Linked DNA regions of Massilia litorea. Each later gene encodes a partner of the first gene's protein in a complex. Links are inferred from orthologs where the notes say so. Each region holds a gene or a part of one and is shown in the gene's direction. Other genes may lie near its edges. The genes, in order: accB and accD.

What was found.
Region 2: the proteins of accB (region 1) and accD are in contact, whole or in part, in a solved structure (PDB 8UXZ), measured with the Escherichia coli proteins. The link is inferred for Massilia litorea from one-to-one orthologs.

Annotation. Positions count from the first base shown.
Region 1 is NZ_CP062941.1:2,007,167-2,014,639, reverse strand. Bases 318-3,113 are described here. They hold accB (acetyl-CoA carboxylase biotin carboxyl carrier protein), read left to right. Parts: upstream 318-1,381; coding sequence 1,382-1,846; downstream 1,847-3,113. Other genes in these bases: accC (acetyl-CoA carboxylase biotin carboxylase subunit), read left to right, coding at 1,952-3,113; aroQ (type II 3-dehydroquinate dehydratase), read left to right, coding at 851-1,282; LPB04_RS08995 (TlpA family protein disulfide reductase), read left to right, coding at 318-721. Also shown: LPB04_RS09000 (hypothetical protein), read left to right, coding at 1-152; more of LPB04_RS08995, read left to right, coding at 149-317; more of accC, read left to right, coding at 3,114-3,340; prmA (50S ribosomal protein L11 methyltransferase), read left to right, coding at 3,337-4,293; LPB04_RS08970 (zinc-ribbon and DUF3426 domain-containing protein), read left to right, coding at 4,304-5,809; LPB04_RS08965 (carbohydrate kinase family protein), read left to right, coding at 5,828-6,769; LPB04_RS08960 (YggT family protein), read right to left, coding at 6,950-7,473. UniProt on the Escherichia coli protein: This protein is a component of the acetyl coenzyme A carboxylase complex; first, biotin carboxylase catalyzes the carboxylation of the carrier protein and then the transcarboxylase transfers the carboxyl group to form malonyl-CoA.
Region 2 is NZ_CP062941.1:2,747,209-2,754,862, forward strand. The notes cover bases 4,678-7,654. They hold accD (acetyl-CoA carboxylase, carboxyltransferase subunit beta), read left to right. Parts: upstream 4,678-5,718; coding sequence 5,719-6,591; downstream 6,592-7,654. Other genes in these bases: trpA (tryptophan synthase subunit alpha), read left to right, coding at 4,726-5,523; folC (bifunctional tetrahydrofolate synthase/dihydrofolate synthase), read left to right, coding at 6,675-7,654. Outside these bases: LPB04_RS12230 (FimV/HubP family polar landmark protein), read left to right, coding at 1-1,911; tRNA pseudouridine(38-40) synthase TruA, read left to right, coding at 1,908-2,708; LPB04_RS12240 (phosphoribosylanthranilate isomerase), read left to right, coding at 2,721-3,446; trpB (tryptophan synthase subunit beta), read left to right, coding at 3,397-4,674.

The DNA of each region.
Region 1 (7,473 bases):
GGCATAAGGAAGCGGTGCATGCCGAGCTCTACGATTTTCACGATCTGCGCGGCGCACTGAAACCCCGGGGCGATGGCCGCCTGCAGCGTGTCGACGCGGCCGGCCTGCGCGCCCTGATGTCTACCGACGAATCCCTGGAACAGGACGAATGAAGAATAAAAAGATGGCCGCCGTGGCGGCCGTGGCAGCGATTTTTTGCGCCCTTGGCGTTGTGTTCGGCAGCAAAACGAAGCCGGTGCCAGCTCCGCTGACGACCAGCATCGCCCCGGCCGGTACGCCGGACGGCGGCGGCCCAGCGCACACCGCCTCCACTCACTTATATGCGCAAACCCTGAACGACCTGTCGGGCAAGCCGCAGTCCCTGTCGCAGTGGAAAGGCAAACCCCTGCTCGTCAACTTCTGGGCCACCTGGTGCGGACCCTGCGTCCAGGAAATGCCCGAGCTGTCGGCCCTCGCCAACGAAGAGGCCGGCAAGCGCTTCAATGTCATCGGCCTCGGCATCGATTCGCCCTCGGCCATGAGCGAATTTGCGGCCAAGCACAACATCAAGTACCCGCTGTATGTAGGCGGCATGGGCGGCACGGAACTGTCGCGCGCCTTCGGCAATACGAATGGCGGCCTGCCCTTCACGGTACTCATCGGCGCGGACGGCCAGGTAAGGAAGACCTACCTCGGCAAGCTGAAATTCGACGAGTTGAAGGCCGACCTCGCGGCACTGTAGAGCTCGCGAACGGTCGTTCTTTTCCGATCTCCGCGCAAGTGGTTGTTATCCACGGAGAATTTTATCGCTTGCCAATAGCTGACGTTGGCGGCAAAATGCGTCACTTTCGAGCATAGACTCTACAAAATAATGGCGAAAAAGCTACTGCTGCTCAACGGTCCCAACCTGAATTTATTGGGAACCCGCGAGCCTGCGGTGTATGGCGCGGCAACGCTGGCCGACATCGAAAGCGCTGCGACGGCCCAGGCCATCGCAGCGGGCGGGTCGCTTTCCTGCTTTCAGAGCAACCACGAAGGTGCGCTGATCGACCGCATCCACGCCGCCCGTAGCGAAGGCGTGGACGCGATCGTCATCAATCCTGGCGGGCTGACCCACACGAGCGTGGCCTTGCGCGATGCGTTTGCTGCGGTGGCGATCCCGTTCATTGAGGTCCATATCTCAAATATTTATCAGCGCGAAGAATTCCGCCACCATTCCTACCTGTCGGCGCTGGCCCGCGGCACCATCTGCGGGCTCGGCATCGACGGATACCGGTATGCCATCGACTTCGCGCTCAAATAGCGTTAATCTCAAGTAACTTCATGCATCATCTTCGGCTGCGCCCTCTTTTGGCGCGCTGTTTTACTCTCTTAATACCACAATAATTCCAAGGGGTTTCACATGGATCTACGTAAACTCAAGACTTTGATCGACCTCGTCGCCGAATCGGACATCGCTGAACTCGAAGTGACCGAAGGCGAAAGCAAGGTTCGCATCGTCAAGTCGTCCGCCGCGCCCCAAGGCCAGATGGTCATGATGCCGTCCGGCATGCAGCAATATTCGGCGCCCGCCCCAGCCGCCGCTCCTGCTGCCCCGGCCGCGCCTGCAGCACCGGCCGTTGCCGTTGAAACTGGTCACGTCGTCAAGTCGCCGATGGTCGGCACCTTCTACCGTTCGTCCGCTCCGGGCGCCGCTGCGTTCGTCGAAGTCGGCACCAACATCAAGGAAGGCGACACCCTCTGCATCATCGAGGCAATGAAACTCCTGAACGAAATCGACGCCGATGTCTCCGGCGTGGTGACCAAGATCCTGGTGGAAAATGGCCAGCCGGTCGAATTCGGCCAGCCACTGTTCGTGATCGGCTAAGTTTCGGCTTTCGCTGCGCCGCCCGGCCGTGACATCGTTCCGGCCGCATGATCCCGAACCCAGGCCGGCGCACGACGCCGGCTCTCTCACACTCCGAAGCTAACCATGTTTGAAAAAATTCTTATCGCCAATCGTGGTGAAATCGCGCTGCGTATCCAGCGCGCATGCCGCGAAATGGGCATCAAGACGGTGGTCGTCCACTCCGAAGCCGACAAGGACGCCAAGTATGTGAAGCTGGCCGACGAGTCCGTCTGCATCGGCCCGGCCCAGTCCGCGCTGAGCTACCTGAACATGCCGGCGATTATCAGCGCCGCCGAAGTGACGGACGCCGAAGCGATCCACCCGGGCTACGGCTTCCTGTCGGAAAACGCCGACTTCGCCGAGCGCGTGGAAAAATCGGGCTTCGTCTTCATCGGCCCGCGTTCCGATTCGATCCGCCTGATGGGCGACAAGGTCTCGGCCAAGCAGGCGATGATCCGCGCCGGCGTGCCTTGCGTGCCGGGTTCGGATGGCGCCCTGCCTGACGATCCGAAGGAAATCATCCAGACCGCCCGCAAGGTTGGCTATCCGGTCATCATCAAGGCTGCCGGCGGCGGCGGCGGGCGCGGCATGCGCGTGGTCCACACCGAAGCGGCCCTGCTCAACGCCGTGGCGATGACCAAGACCGAAGCCGGTACCGCCTTCGGCAATCCGGAAGTCTATATGGAGAAGTACCTGGAGAATCCGCGCCACGTGGAAATCCAGATCCTCGCCGACGAACACAAAAACGCCGTCTGGCTGGGCGAACGCGACTGCTCGATGCAGCGCCGCCACCAGAAGGTGATCGAGGAAGCGCCGGCACCGGGCATCCCGCGCAAGCTGATCGAGAAGATCGGCGACCGCTGCGCCGAAGCCTGCCGCAAGATCGGCTACCGCGGCGCCGGTACCTTCGAATTCCTGTATGAAAACGGCGAGTTCTATTTCATCGAAATGAACACACGCGTCCAGGTCGAACACCCGGTCACGGAAATGATCACCGGCATCGACATCGTGCAGGAACAGATCCGCATCGCCTGCGGCGAGAAGCTGCGCTTCCGCCAGCGCGACATCATGCTGGCCGGCCACGCGATCGAATGCCGCATCAATGCGGAAGACCCATTCAAGTTTACGCCGTCCCCTGGCCGCATCACCGGCTGGCACCCGCCGGGCGGTCCCGGCATCCGTGTCGATTCGCACTCGTATGCGGGCTACTATGTGCCACCTCATTACGACTCGATGATCGGCAAGGTAATTTCCTACGGTGCTACTCGTGAGCAAGCAATCCGCCGCATGCAAATTGCGTTGTCGGAAATGGTGGTTGAGGGTATTTTGACCAACATCCAGCTGCACCGCGAACTGATGGTCGATGCCCGCTTCATCGAAGGCGGCACCAACATCCATTACCTGGAGCAGAAGCTGGCGAATCGCCCTGACACGAAAGTGGTCGTGGCCCCGGAAAACAAGGCTGACGCATGAGCTGGACCGAAGTCATCATCGAAATCGCACGCGAGCACGCGGAAGGCCTGTCCGACGCCTTGATGGAAGCGGGCGCGCTGTCGGTTTCGGTGGAAGATGCCGACGAAGGCACCGACCAGGAAAAGCCGCTGTTCGGCGAACCTGGCATGGAGCCGACCGAGGCGGCCTGGGATCACAGCCGTGTCGTGGCCCTGACTGACATCGACGCTGACCAACAGGCCATCGTCGCGGAAGCGGCCGCCGCCATCGGGCTCACTACCGTGCCGGCGTTTTCCACCCGCGCGGTGGCCGATGCCGACTGGGTACGCCTGACGCAGTCGCAATTCGAACCGATCCACATCGGCACCAACATCTGGGTCGTGCCGAGCTGGCACGAAGCGCCGGACCCGAACGGGCTCATTCTCGAACTCGATCCGGGCCTGGCGTTTGGCACCGGCAGCCATCCGACCACCCGCCTGTGCATGGAGTGGCTGGAAGCCCATCCGGCACCGGGCAAGAGCGTCCTGGACTACGGCTGCGGTTCCGGCATCCTGGCGATGGTCGCCAAGAAGCTGGCCGCCGGCGACGTGGCCGGGGTCGACATCGATCCGCAGGCGATCGAATCGGCGCGTGCGAATGCCGAGCGTAACAACTGCGAAATCGATTTCTACGTGCCGGACGCATTTGCCGCCTCGTCGAACGAGCGCCATGCAAATGGCAAGTTCGACATCGTCGTGGCCAACATCCTGTCGAGCCCATTGAAGCTGATGGCGCCGATGTTGTCGGGCCGCGTGGCGCCTGGCGGTTCGCTGGTGCTCTCGGGCGTGCTGGCGCGCCAGGCCGACGAAGTGGCCGCCGCCTACGCACCTTTCATCAAGCTGGGCGTCTGGGCCGAGCAGGACGGCTGGGTTGCCCTTCACGGGACGCTCGGCCAGGATACGGTACCGGCCGCGCGCTCCACTACCAACGGTTAAGGAGCCCGGCATGGCGCTTGCCACCCAATGCCCCCATTGCGGCACGATGTTCCGGGTCGCCTCGGACCAACTCAAGCTGCGTGGGGGCATTGTGCGTTGCGGCTCCTGCCAGGAGATCTTCGACGGCAGCGCCACCCTGGTGGACCTCGATGCGCTGCCGGCCAAGGCGCCGGTGGCTGCCAAGCCTGATCTGCCCTCTCCCGACGCGGCGCCCGCTGCCGTCGTCGAACCCGCCCCCATATCCGAACCCGAACCCGAGCCTGCGCCTGCCCTTGAGGAGGCGTCCCTGGCTGACGACGAAGCGCTCGCGCCGCTCGACATGACGGTCGAGCTGCCGCGTTTCGAGGACCAGCCGGTCTACACGCTCGACTTCGACCATACCTTCGATCCGTTCGGGATCCTGCCGAAAGTCGATGCACCCGCGGCGCCTGAAGTGGAAACGCCCCTGCCCGAAGCGGTCGCGGTCGAGGCGTCCGGGTCCGCAGCCGAAGAACCCGTGATCGACGAGGAGCCCGTCCAGCCGGCCATGCCGCCCTGGTCGCAGCTGTTGAAGAACCCGGAGCCGGTTGCGGAGGCGACACCGCCCGCCGCGCCGGAGCCGGCCGCCCTTGCGCCGCAGCCCGACGACGCGGCCGAACCCGTCCTCGAAGCGCAAGCGGAGCCTGAGCCGCTCGTCCCGCAGCACGCCGGCCGCATCGAGCCCGCCTTCGGCCTGCCGGTCGACGAAGAACTGGTCGCCGCGCCCCTGCCCGGCCACGAACCGGAACTGGAACCGGCTGCGCCCGCGCCACGCGCCAACGTTCCCGCCGACGACGCGCCGCCGCTGCTGATGCGCGAATCGACCGCCAGCGTGGTCACGCCGCCCGCCGCCGCCCATGTGCCGCCGATTGCGCGCACGCCGGCCGCCAAGCGTGCCGAAAAGGCCGCCGCGCGCCGCTCGAAGCTCACGCCCACCCGCATCGAAGCGCAACCGAAACTGCGCGCGGCCGAGATCGACGAGCCGGAGTTCGTCAAGCGCGGCCGCCAGCAGGAGCAGAACGGGCGCGCGCGCAAGATCGCGCTGGTCGCCGGCGCCATCGCCCTGTTGATCCTCCTGTTCGCGCAAGGGGTACTGAACTTCCGCAACGCCCTCGCCGCCCGCTTCCCGGCCGCGAAACCGGCCCTCGTCTCCGGCTGCGCTGTCTTCGGCTGCCGCGTCGAACTGCCGGCCCAGATCGACAACCTCGCCATCGAAACGGGCGAACTGACCACGCTCGGCGGCGGCGTCTATTCCTTCACCACCGAGCTGCGCAACGCCGGCACCACGGCCCAGGCCTGGCCGAGCCTGGAACTGGCGCTGACCGACGCCAACGACAAGCCGCTGGTGCGCCGCGTATTCGGCCCCAGGGATTATCTTGCCGCCGACACCCCGGCCGCGAACGGCATCGCGCCGCGCGCCGAACACGCGATCAAACTCCACTTCCGCGTGGAGGACCTGAAACCTTCCGGCTACCACATTGCCGTCTTCTACCCCTGAATTGACGTTGGACCTCACATGACCCAAGCTACCCTGATCTGCGGATCGCTCGCATTCGACAAGATCATGCAATACCACGGCCGTTTCGCCGAGACCCTGCTGGCCGACCAGCTGCACCGCGTGAACGTCTCCTTCCTGGTACCGACCCTGCGCACCGAATACGGCGGCTGCTCGGCGAACATCGCCTATAACCTCAAGCTGCTCGGCGGCGAGCCCCTGATCATGGCCACCCTCGGCCAGGACGGCGCCGACTACCTCGAGCGCCTGCGCAACTTCGGCATCAAGACGCGCGCCATCAAGACGATCCAGGACGCCTACACGGCCCAGTGCTTCGTCACCGCCGACCAGGACAACAACCAGATCAACGCCTTCCACCCGGGCGCGATGCAGTTCTCGCACGAGAACAACGTCGCCGACCAGGGCCCGCTGCGCGTGGCGATCATCGCCCCGGACGGCCGCGACGGCATGCTCAAGCACGCGCGCGACTGCGCCGCCCAGGGCGTACCTTTCATGTTCGACCCGGGCCAGCAGCTGCCGATGTTCAGCGGCGAAGAACTGCTGACCTTCATCGAGCAGGCCACCTACCTGGCCGCGAACGACTACGAATTCGAGATGGTGATGGACCGCACCGGCCTCTCGCTCGAACAGATCGCCGCGCGCCTGGAGGCGCTGATCGTCACCCGCGGCGAAAAGGGTTCCGAGATCTACGCCGGCGGCGAGCGCCACGACATCCCGGCCGTGCCGGCCACCGCCGTGGTCGACCCGACCGGCTGCGGCGACGCATACCGCGCCGGCCTCCTGTACGGCATCGCGCAAGGCTACGACTGGCCGACCACCGGCCGCATCGCCAGCCTGCTCGGCTCCATCAAGATCGCCCACCAGGGCGGCCAGAACCACAGTTTTACTCCGGCCGAGATCGCCAATAAATTCGAAGCCGCCTTCGGCTACCGCTTCAAATAATTAAAAGGGTACAACCGCCGGCATACACTGTTGGCGGATGCGCACCGTAGGGGTCATTGAGGACAATGTCCTCAATGACGGGTTCACCGGGCTCCCCGAGCCCACGCGTTACGCACCTCAAGCGAAGCCACAAAAAAAACGGGCAGCCAGGCTGCCCGTTTTCACATCCGTACTACCCAATCAAATCGGCACCACAGTCCTCAGCAAATACAGCGCAATCTGCAGCAGCAGCACCGCCACCAGCACCGACAAATCCAGCCCGCCGATCGGCGGCACCACCTTGCGGATCGGCCGCAGCAGCGGATCGTTCAGCGCATGCACGAACGGCGCCAGCGGCGCATGCGGATTGACCCAGCTGAAGATCGCCTCGATGATCAGGAGCGCGATGAACCCGTAGATGATCCACTTCACGAAGCGCCCCAGCGCCAGCAGCAGCACCTGCTCGGCCGACGCCCCCACGATGAACAGGATCGAGGTCGCCAGCAGCACCACCAGGAAGGCGCCGATCAGGCTTGCCCAGTCGTAGCCGCCTGCCCCCGGCACGATGCGGCGCAGGGGTTTCACGAGCCAGTCGCTCAGCGTGAAGGTGAACTGCGCCACCGAGGCTGGCGGACGCACGCGGATGGCCTGCATCCAGAAGCGCAACAGGAGCACCCCGCCCAGCACAGTGGCAATGGTATCGACGATCAACTGAAGAATGGACA
Region 2 (7,654 bases), 740 kb from region 1 along the record:
CCGATCGTCCCGGCGGCGCCGACCGTCGTGGCCCAGGCCGATGCCCCGCCGAAGCCGGCACCGAAGATCAGGACCGCGCCGAAAGCGGTGACCCCGCCGGCACCGGCCGAGACCAGCCTCGCCGACACGCTGATGGACAACATCCTGTACCTGGGTGCGGGCGCCGCCGTGCTGCTGCTGGCCGCGCTCGGCATCTCGCAGCGCCGCAAGCAGAAGGTGGTCGTCCAGACCGTGTCCGACACGCCGACCATCCTCGGCAGCGCGGCCCAGCCGGCGCAGGCGATGTTTGCGCAGACGGGCGGGCAGAGCGTCGATACCCACGACAGCGTCTTCAATTCCAGCTTCGCGCCCTCGGCCAGCCAGCTCGACACGAATGAAGTGGACCCATTGGCCGAAGCCGAGCTGTATCTGGCCTATAACTTCGACACCCAGGCCGAGGACATCCTCAAGGAAGCGCTGCGCAACGATCCGTACCGCCATCCGGTGCGCCTGAAGCTGCTCGAGATCTACGCGGCACGCAAGGACGTGCGCGCCTTCGAGACCCAGGCTACCGAGCTCTACAGCCTGACGGGCGGCAAGGGCGACGAGTGGGCGCAAGCCGCCGCGCTCGGCCATACGCTCGATCCGAACAACCCGATGTACGCCCAGGGCGCGGCGGCCGCTGTGGTCGGCGCCGGTGCCGCCGTGGCCGGCGCAGGCCTGGCAGCCGCAGGCTCGAGCTCCACAATCGTTGCCGACGACGCCGGTCCGCAGACCATGCTGTCCCAGCAGCTCGAGCAAGCCTTCCGCAACCGCGGCGACGCCTCCGAGATCATCGAACCGGACGCGACCGTGGACGCCGTCACCGGCGCGCCGCTCGACACCGGCTTCAACCTCGACAGCTTCGGCCTCGACAACGATGCCACCGCGCTGCCGCAACTGGCTGAGACGTCCCCGGCTGCCGCCAAGGCGGAAGACAATTTGCTCGACTTCGACCTCGGCGGCCTGAGTTTCGAGCCGGTCGCCGCCACCGGCACCGACAACGCGGTGCACGACGACGCTACCGCCGTGCCCGACCTGCAGTTCGACATGGAACCGTTCGCGCCGCTCGATCCCCCAGCGGGCACCCCGGCCGTGACGGGCGAGAGCCTGGACGACCTGGCCTTCGACATGGATTTCGACGCCCCGGCCACTGCACAGACTGCTACGGCCGCGGTGGACGAGGACGACGCCTTCGTGCTCGACCTCAGCAAGAACGGCCCCAACACCGACATCGACATGGCGCAGCTGGCACGCGAGTTTGAATTGCCGCCGCTGCCGGAAGCGCCAGGCACGCCACCGGCCTCGGACCTGAAGGATCCCTTGTTCGACCTCGACGCCATGGACTTCGGCATGCTCGATGCCAACCCGTCCGCCCCGGTGACCCCGGTAGGCGAGCGCCAGGAGCCGGTCTTCGATTTCGGCTCGACCGACCTCGACCTGACGCCGCCGGCCGCGCCGGCAGCGCAGGAGTTTGCCGCCGCGCCCGAAGCGGCCAAGGACCCGCTGTTCGACCTTGACATGATGGACTTCGGCCAGCCCGCCGCTCCGGCAGCGCCGCAGGACGATCCGTTCGCCATGACCGACGTGCCGGCGATCCCGAACCCGGGCACCCCGGTGCCGCGCTTCGACATGTCGGGCCTCGACCTCGACCTGCCGGCCAACGATTTCACCCTGACCGAGCCTGAAGCGCCGGCCGCAAGCCCGGTCGATCATGCCCCGATGGAACTGACCGCCGCGCAAATGGAAATGGAAACCAAGCTGGACCTCGCGATCGCCTACCAGGAGATCGGCGACAAGGAAGGTGCGCGCGAATTGCTCGACGAAGTCATCAAGGGCGGCAACGTCGAACAGTCCAGCCGCGCCAGCACGATGCGCGCACAGTTGGCGTGAGGCGCATCGCACTCGGACTCCAGTACGTCGGCACCGGCTGGAATGGATACCAGAAACAGCCGAGCCGTGACACCATCCAGGATGCGCTCGAGATCGCCCTGGAGAAGTTTGCCCGCACCAAGCTGTCCACCACCTGCGCCGGCCGCACCGACGCCGGCGTCCACGCGGTCGAGCAGGTCGTGCACTTCGACACCGAACTCGACCGACCGATGCAAAGCTGGGTGCGCGGCACGAATACCTTCCTGCCCGATTCGGTGTCCGTGCGCTGGGCCGCCGAAGTCGCGCCTGGCCCAGATGGCCAGGAGTTCCACGCGCGCTATTCGGCACGCTCGCGCACCTATCATTACGTCCTGTACAACAACCCGAATCCGTCCTCGCTGCTGGCCGGCCGCGCCGGCTGGGTGTTTCGCCCGATCGACGTCGAGCGCATGCAGGCCGCCGCGCGCCACCTGATCGGCCTGCACGATTTTTCGTCTTTCCGCGCTTCCGGCTGCCAGGCGAATACGCCGGTCAAGGACATGCAGGAAATCCGGATCGAGCGGCGCGGCGACATCATCGTCTTCACCGTGCGCGCCAGTGCCTTCCTGCACCACATGGTGCGCAACCTGGTGGGTGCGCTGATCTATGTCGGCATCGGCCGCAACGAGCCGGACTGGATGGCCGAGGTGCTGGCCGCCCGCAACCGCGACGCTGCGGCGCCGACCTTCATGCCCGACGGCCTGTATTTCGCGAAAATCGATTACGATCCGAAGTGGGGATTGCCGCAGGAGCAGCTCTCTCCGCTCCCCTGGCTCTAAGGTTTTACGCACATGCACCGTACCCGAATCAAGATCTGCGGCATCACCCGCGAGGAAGACCTGCGCGCTGCCGTTGCCAGCGGCGCCGACGCCCTCGGCTTCGTCTTCTACCCGAAGAGCCCGCGCTACGTCACGCCCGAACGGTTCGCCGCGCTTGCCGCCGGGTTGCCGCCCTATGTCAGCTCGGTCGCGCTGTTCGTGAACGCCGGCCTGGAGGAGGTGCGGGCGGTCGTGGACGCGGCACCGGTGGCGCTGCTGCAGTTCCACGGCGACGAAACAATGGAAGAGTGTGCGCGCGTCGCCGACGCGGTGAAGCGGCCTTTCGTCCACGCCTACCGCGTCAGGCCGGACACGGCCCCTGCCGATTTGCTAGAATGCGAACTCGCATACCGCGCCGCCAGTCCCTGGTTCTCGGGCCTTCTGCTCGATACCTATGTGGATGCCTACGGCGGTGCTGGAAAGGTCTTCGATTGGTCTCTTATCCCAAAAGAGCTCGCGCCTCGGGTCGTTTTGAGTGGTGGCTTGAGCGTGCAAAACGCGACTGACGCAGTCGCACGCGTACGCCCCTGGGCCGTCGACATCAGCAGTGGTGTCGAGGCATCCAAGGGGATCAAGGACGCCCGCAAGATCGCGGATTTCATCGCCGCGGTGCGGGCAGCCGATGCCACCATTGAAAGCGAGCACCCCCATGAAAGCAGTACAGGAAGCAGCCCTGGAGAGCCAGGAAGCCACCCTTGAACGGTCGGTCAACGCCCTGTTCCAGACCACCGACTACCAATTCCCCGATGCCAAGGGCCATTTCGGCCCCTACGGCGGCAGTTTCGTCGCCGAGACGCTGACCCACGCATTGGCCGAACTGAACGAGGCCTACGCCCGTTATTCGCAGGACCCCGAATTCCTCGAAGAATTCCGCTACGAGCTGGCCCACTTCGTCGGCCGTCCTTCGCCCGTCTATCACGCCAGGCGCTGGTCGGAACTGGCCGGCGGCGCGCAGGTCTTCTTCAAGCGCGAAGACCTGAACCACACCGGCGCCCATAAAATCAACAACGTGATCGGCCAGGCCCTGCTGGCGCGCCGGATGGGCAAGCCGCGCATCATCGCCGAGACCGGCGCCGGCCAGCACGGCGTCGCAACCGCCACCATCTGCGCCCGCTTCGGCCTCGAATGCGTGGTCTACATGGGCGCCGAGGACGTCAAGCGCCAGGCCCAGAACGTATATCGGATGAAGCTGCTGGGCGCGACCGTCGTTCCGGTCGAGTCCGGCAGCAAGACCCTGAAGGACGCGCTCAACGAAGCGATGCGCGACTGGGTCACCAACATCGAAAATACCTTCTACATCATCGGCACCGTGGCCGGCCCGCACCCGTATCCGATGATGGTGCGCGATTTCCAGTCGGTAATCGGCGAGGAATGCCGCATCCAGATGCCGGAAATGACGGGCCGCCAGCCGGACTACGTGGTCGCCTGCATCGGCGGCGGCTCGAACGCGATGGGCATTTTCTATCCCTACATCGACGAAACCAATGTGAAACTGGTCGGCGTCGAGGCGGCGGGCGAGGGGCTCGATTCGGGCAAGCACTCGGCCTCGCTGACGGCCGGCTTCCCGGGCGTGCTGCACGGCAACCGCACTTATCTGCTGCAGGATGCCAACGGCCAGATCATCGAGACCCACTCGGTCTCGGCCGGCCTGGATTATCCGGGCGTCGGTCCGGAACACGCCTGGCTGAAGGATTCGGCGCGCGCCGAATACGTGTCGATCACGGACGACGAGGCGCTGGCGGCCTTCCACGACTGCTGCCGCATCGAGGGCATCATTCCGGCCCTGGAATCCTCGCACGCGATCGCCTACGCGTTCAAGCTGGCGGCGACGCTGCCGAAGGACAAGCTGATCCTGGTGAATCTGTCGGGACGGGGCGACAAGGACATGCACACGGTGGCGCAACGCATGGGGCTCGATTTCGGCTGATCCGGCCAGAGCCCCTGCATTCCACCCGAAAACTTCAAAGAAAGTAAAAGCATGTCCCGAATTGCAAGTACCTTCGCCGCCCTGCGCGAACAAAACAAGACCGGCCTCGTCACCTTCATCACCGCCGGCGACCCCGGCCCCGACCTCACCGTCCCGCTGATGCACGCCCTGGTGGCGGGCGGGGCCGACATTTTGGAACTGGGCGTGCCGTTTTCCGACCCGATGGCCGAAGGCCCGGTCATCCAGCGCGCCTGCGAGCGCGCCCTGAAATTCGGCATCGGCCTGAACGACGTCTTCAATTACGTGCGCCAGTTCCGCGAAAGCGATCCAAGCACCCCGGTGGTGCTGATGGGCTACGCCAATCCGATCGAACGCATCGGCCCGGATAACTTCATCCTCAAGGCGAAAGAAGCGGGTGCCGACGGCGCCATCGTCGTCGACTACCCGCCGGAAGAGTGCGAAGCCTTTGCCGACGCCATGCGCGCCAACGACCTCGACCTGATCTTCCTGCTGGCGCCGACGTCCACGCAGGAGCGCATCAGGCAGGTGGCGCGCTACGGCAGCGGCTTCAGCTATTACGTGTCCCTGAAGGGCGTCACCGGCGCCGGCAGCATCGATACCGAGGACGTGGCGCGCCGCGTGGCCGCGATCCGCGAGCACGTCAGCCTGCCGATCGGCGTCGGTTTCGGCATCCGCGACGCGCAGACGGCGAAGGCGGTGGCCTCGGTGGCGGACGCGGTCGTGATCGGCAGCCGCATCATCCAGGAGATCGAAAACGTGGGTCCCGAGGCTGCCGTGCCGGCGGTACAGGCCTTCGTGGCCGGGATCCGCACCGCGCTCGACAGTTGATGCCGGCAGGGTGGGCCGTGATGCCGGGGCTCCAGTTCTGCCGGGATTCGTGCTCACCCTGTTCGACGCATGGTGTATAACATGCCACGCGCGCCGGAATCGGTTGCCAAGAATTGACAGACAGGCAAGCGGTGACAAGCCCGGCGCTAGCGGCTACACTACGCCCCATTCAAGAATTGCCGCAAAGGAGAGAACATGAGTTGGTTGGAAAAACTGCTGCCCCCCCGAATCCAGCGCTCCGATGCCGCCAATCGCAAAACCATGCCCGAGGGCCTGTGGGTCAAGTGCCCGTCGTGCGAAGCGGTGCTGTACCGCGCCGACCTCGAGTCGAACCTGCACGTCTGCCCGAAGTGCGACCACCACATGCGCATCCGTGCGCGCGAGCGCCTTGACGGCCTGCTCGACGAAGGCGGCCGCTACGAGATCGGCCAGGAAGCCCTGCCGGTCGATACCCTGAAGTTCAAGGACAGCAAGAAGTATCCTGACCGACTCAAGCAAGCGATGGAAGCCACCGGGGAAACCGATGCGCTGATCGTGCAGGGCGGCTCGATCATGAGTTTGCCGGTCGTCGTGGCCTGCTTCGAATTCGAATTCATGGGCGGCTCGATGGGTTCCGTCGTCGGCGAGCGTTTCGTCCGCGGCGCCCAGATCGCCCTCGAACAGAAAGTGCCGTTCATCTGCATCACCGCCACCGGCGGCGCCCGCATGCAGGAAGGCCTGCTGTCGCTGCTGCAGATGGCCAAGACCACCGCCATGCTGACCAAGCTGTCGGAAAAGAAACTGCCGTTCATCAGCGTGCTGACCGATCCGACCATGGGCGGCGTGTCCGCTTCCTTCGCCTTCATGGGCGACGTCGTGATCGCCGAGCCGAAAGCGCTGATCGGTTTTGCCGGCCCGCGCGTGATCGAGAACACCGTGCGCGAAAAGCTGCCGGAAGGTTTCCAGCGCGCCGAATTCCTGGTGCAAAAGGGCGCCGTCGACATGATCGTCGACCGCCGCAAGATGCGCGAAGAAATCGCCCGCCTGCTGGCCTTGCTGCAGAACCAGCCGGCCGACGTCGTCGCTTGACCGGCCAGCGCGCCGCATAAGGTTTCCTACCGGCGATCTGATTCAGGTCGCCGGTTTTCGTTTCAACGTACTGAATTTTTTTAATGCCCATGCTTCCCACCACCTTGCCCGCGTGGCTGGCGCTCCTCGAAACGCGCCACGCCGAAACCCATATCGACATGGGCCTGGACCGCGTCCGCGCCGTCAAGGAGCGCATGAACCTGCAGTTCGGCTGTCCCGTCATCATGGTGGCCGGCACCAACGGCAAGGGTTCCACCTGCGCGATGCTGGAATCGGTCCTGCTGCATGCCGGCTACCGCGTCGGCCTCTACATCAAGCCGCACTTCCTGGACTTTAACGAGCGCGCCCGCATCAATGGCGAGATGGCGAGCGACGCCGTGCTGGTCGAGGCCTTCGGCTTCGTGGAAGACGCGCGCGGCGACATCGACCTGACCTATTTCGAATTCACGACCCTGGCGATCATGCACCTGATCTCGAAAGCCGGCGTGGACGTGGCAATCCTTGAAGTAGGCCTGGGCGGGCGCCTGGACGCCGTGAACGTGATCGACGCCGACGTCTCCATCGTCACCAGCATCGACATCGACCACGCGGCCTGGCTGGGCGACACGCGCGAGGAAATCGGTTTCGAGAAGGCCGGTATTTTCCGCGCCGGCAAGACGGCGATCTGCAGCGATCCGCTGGCGCCGCAATCGCTGATCCAGCACGCGGCCGACATCGGCGCCGACCTGTGGCTGATCGGGCGCGATTTCAACTACCAGGGCGACCAGCAGCAGTGGAGCTATGGCGGACGCACCCAGCGCCGCAACTCGCTGGCCTATCCGGCCCTGCGCGGCGCCAATCAATTGCTCAACGCCGCGGCGGCGCTGGCGGCACTCGAGGCGCTGCGCATGCAGCTGCCCTGCGGCGCCCAGGAAGTGCGCACCGGCCTCGCGCTGGTCGAGCTGCCGGGCCGCTTCCAGGTGCTGGCCGGCCGTCCGACCACGGTGCTGGACGTGGCCCACAATCCACACGCCTCGGCGACCCTGGCCCAGAACCTGGGCAACATGGGCTTTCACCGCTACAC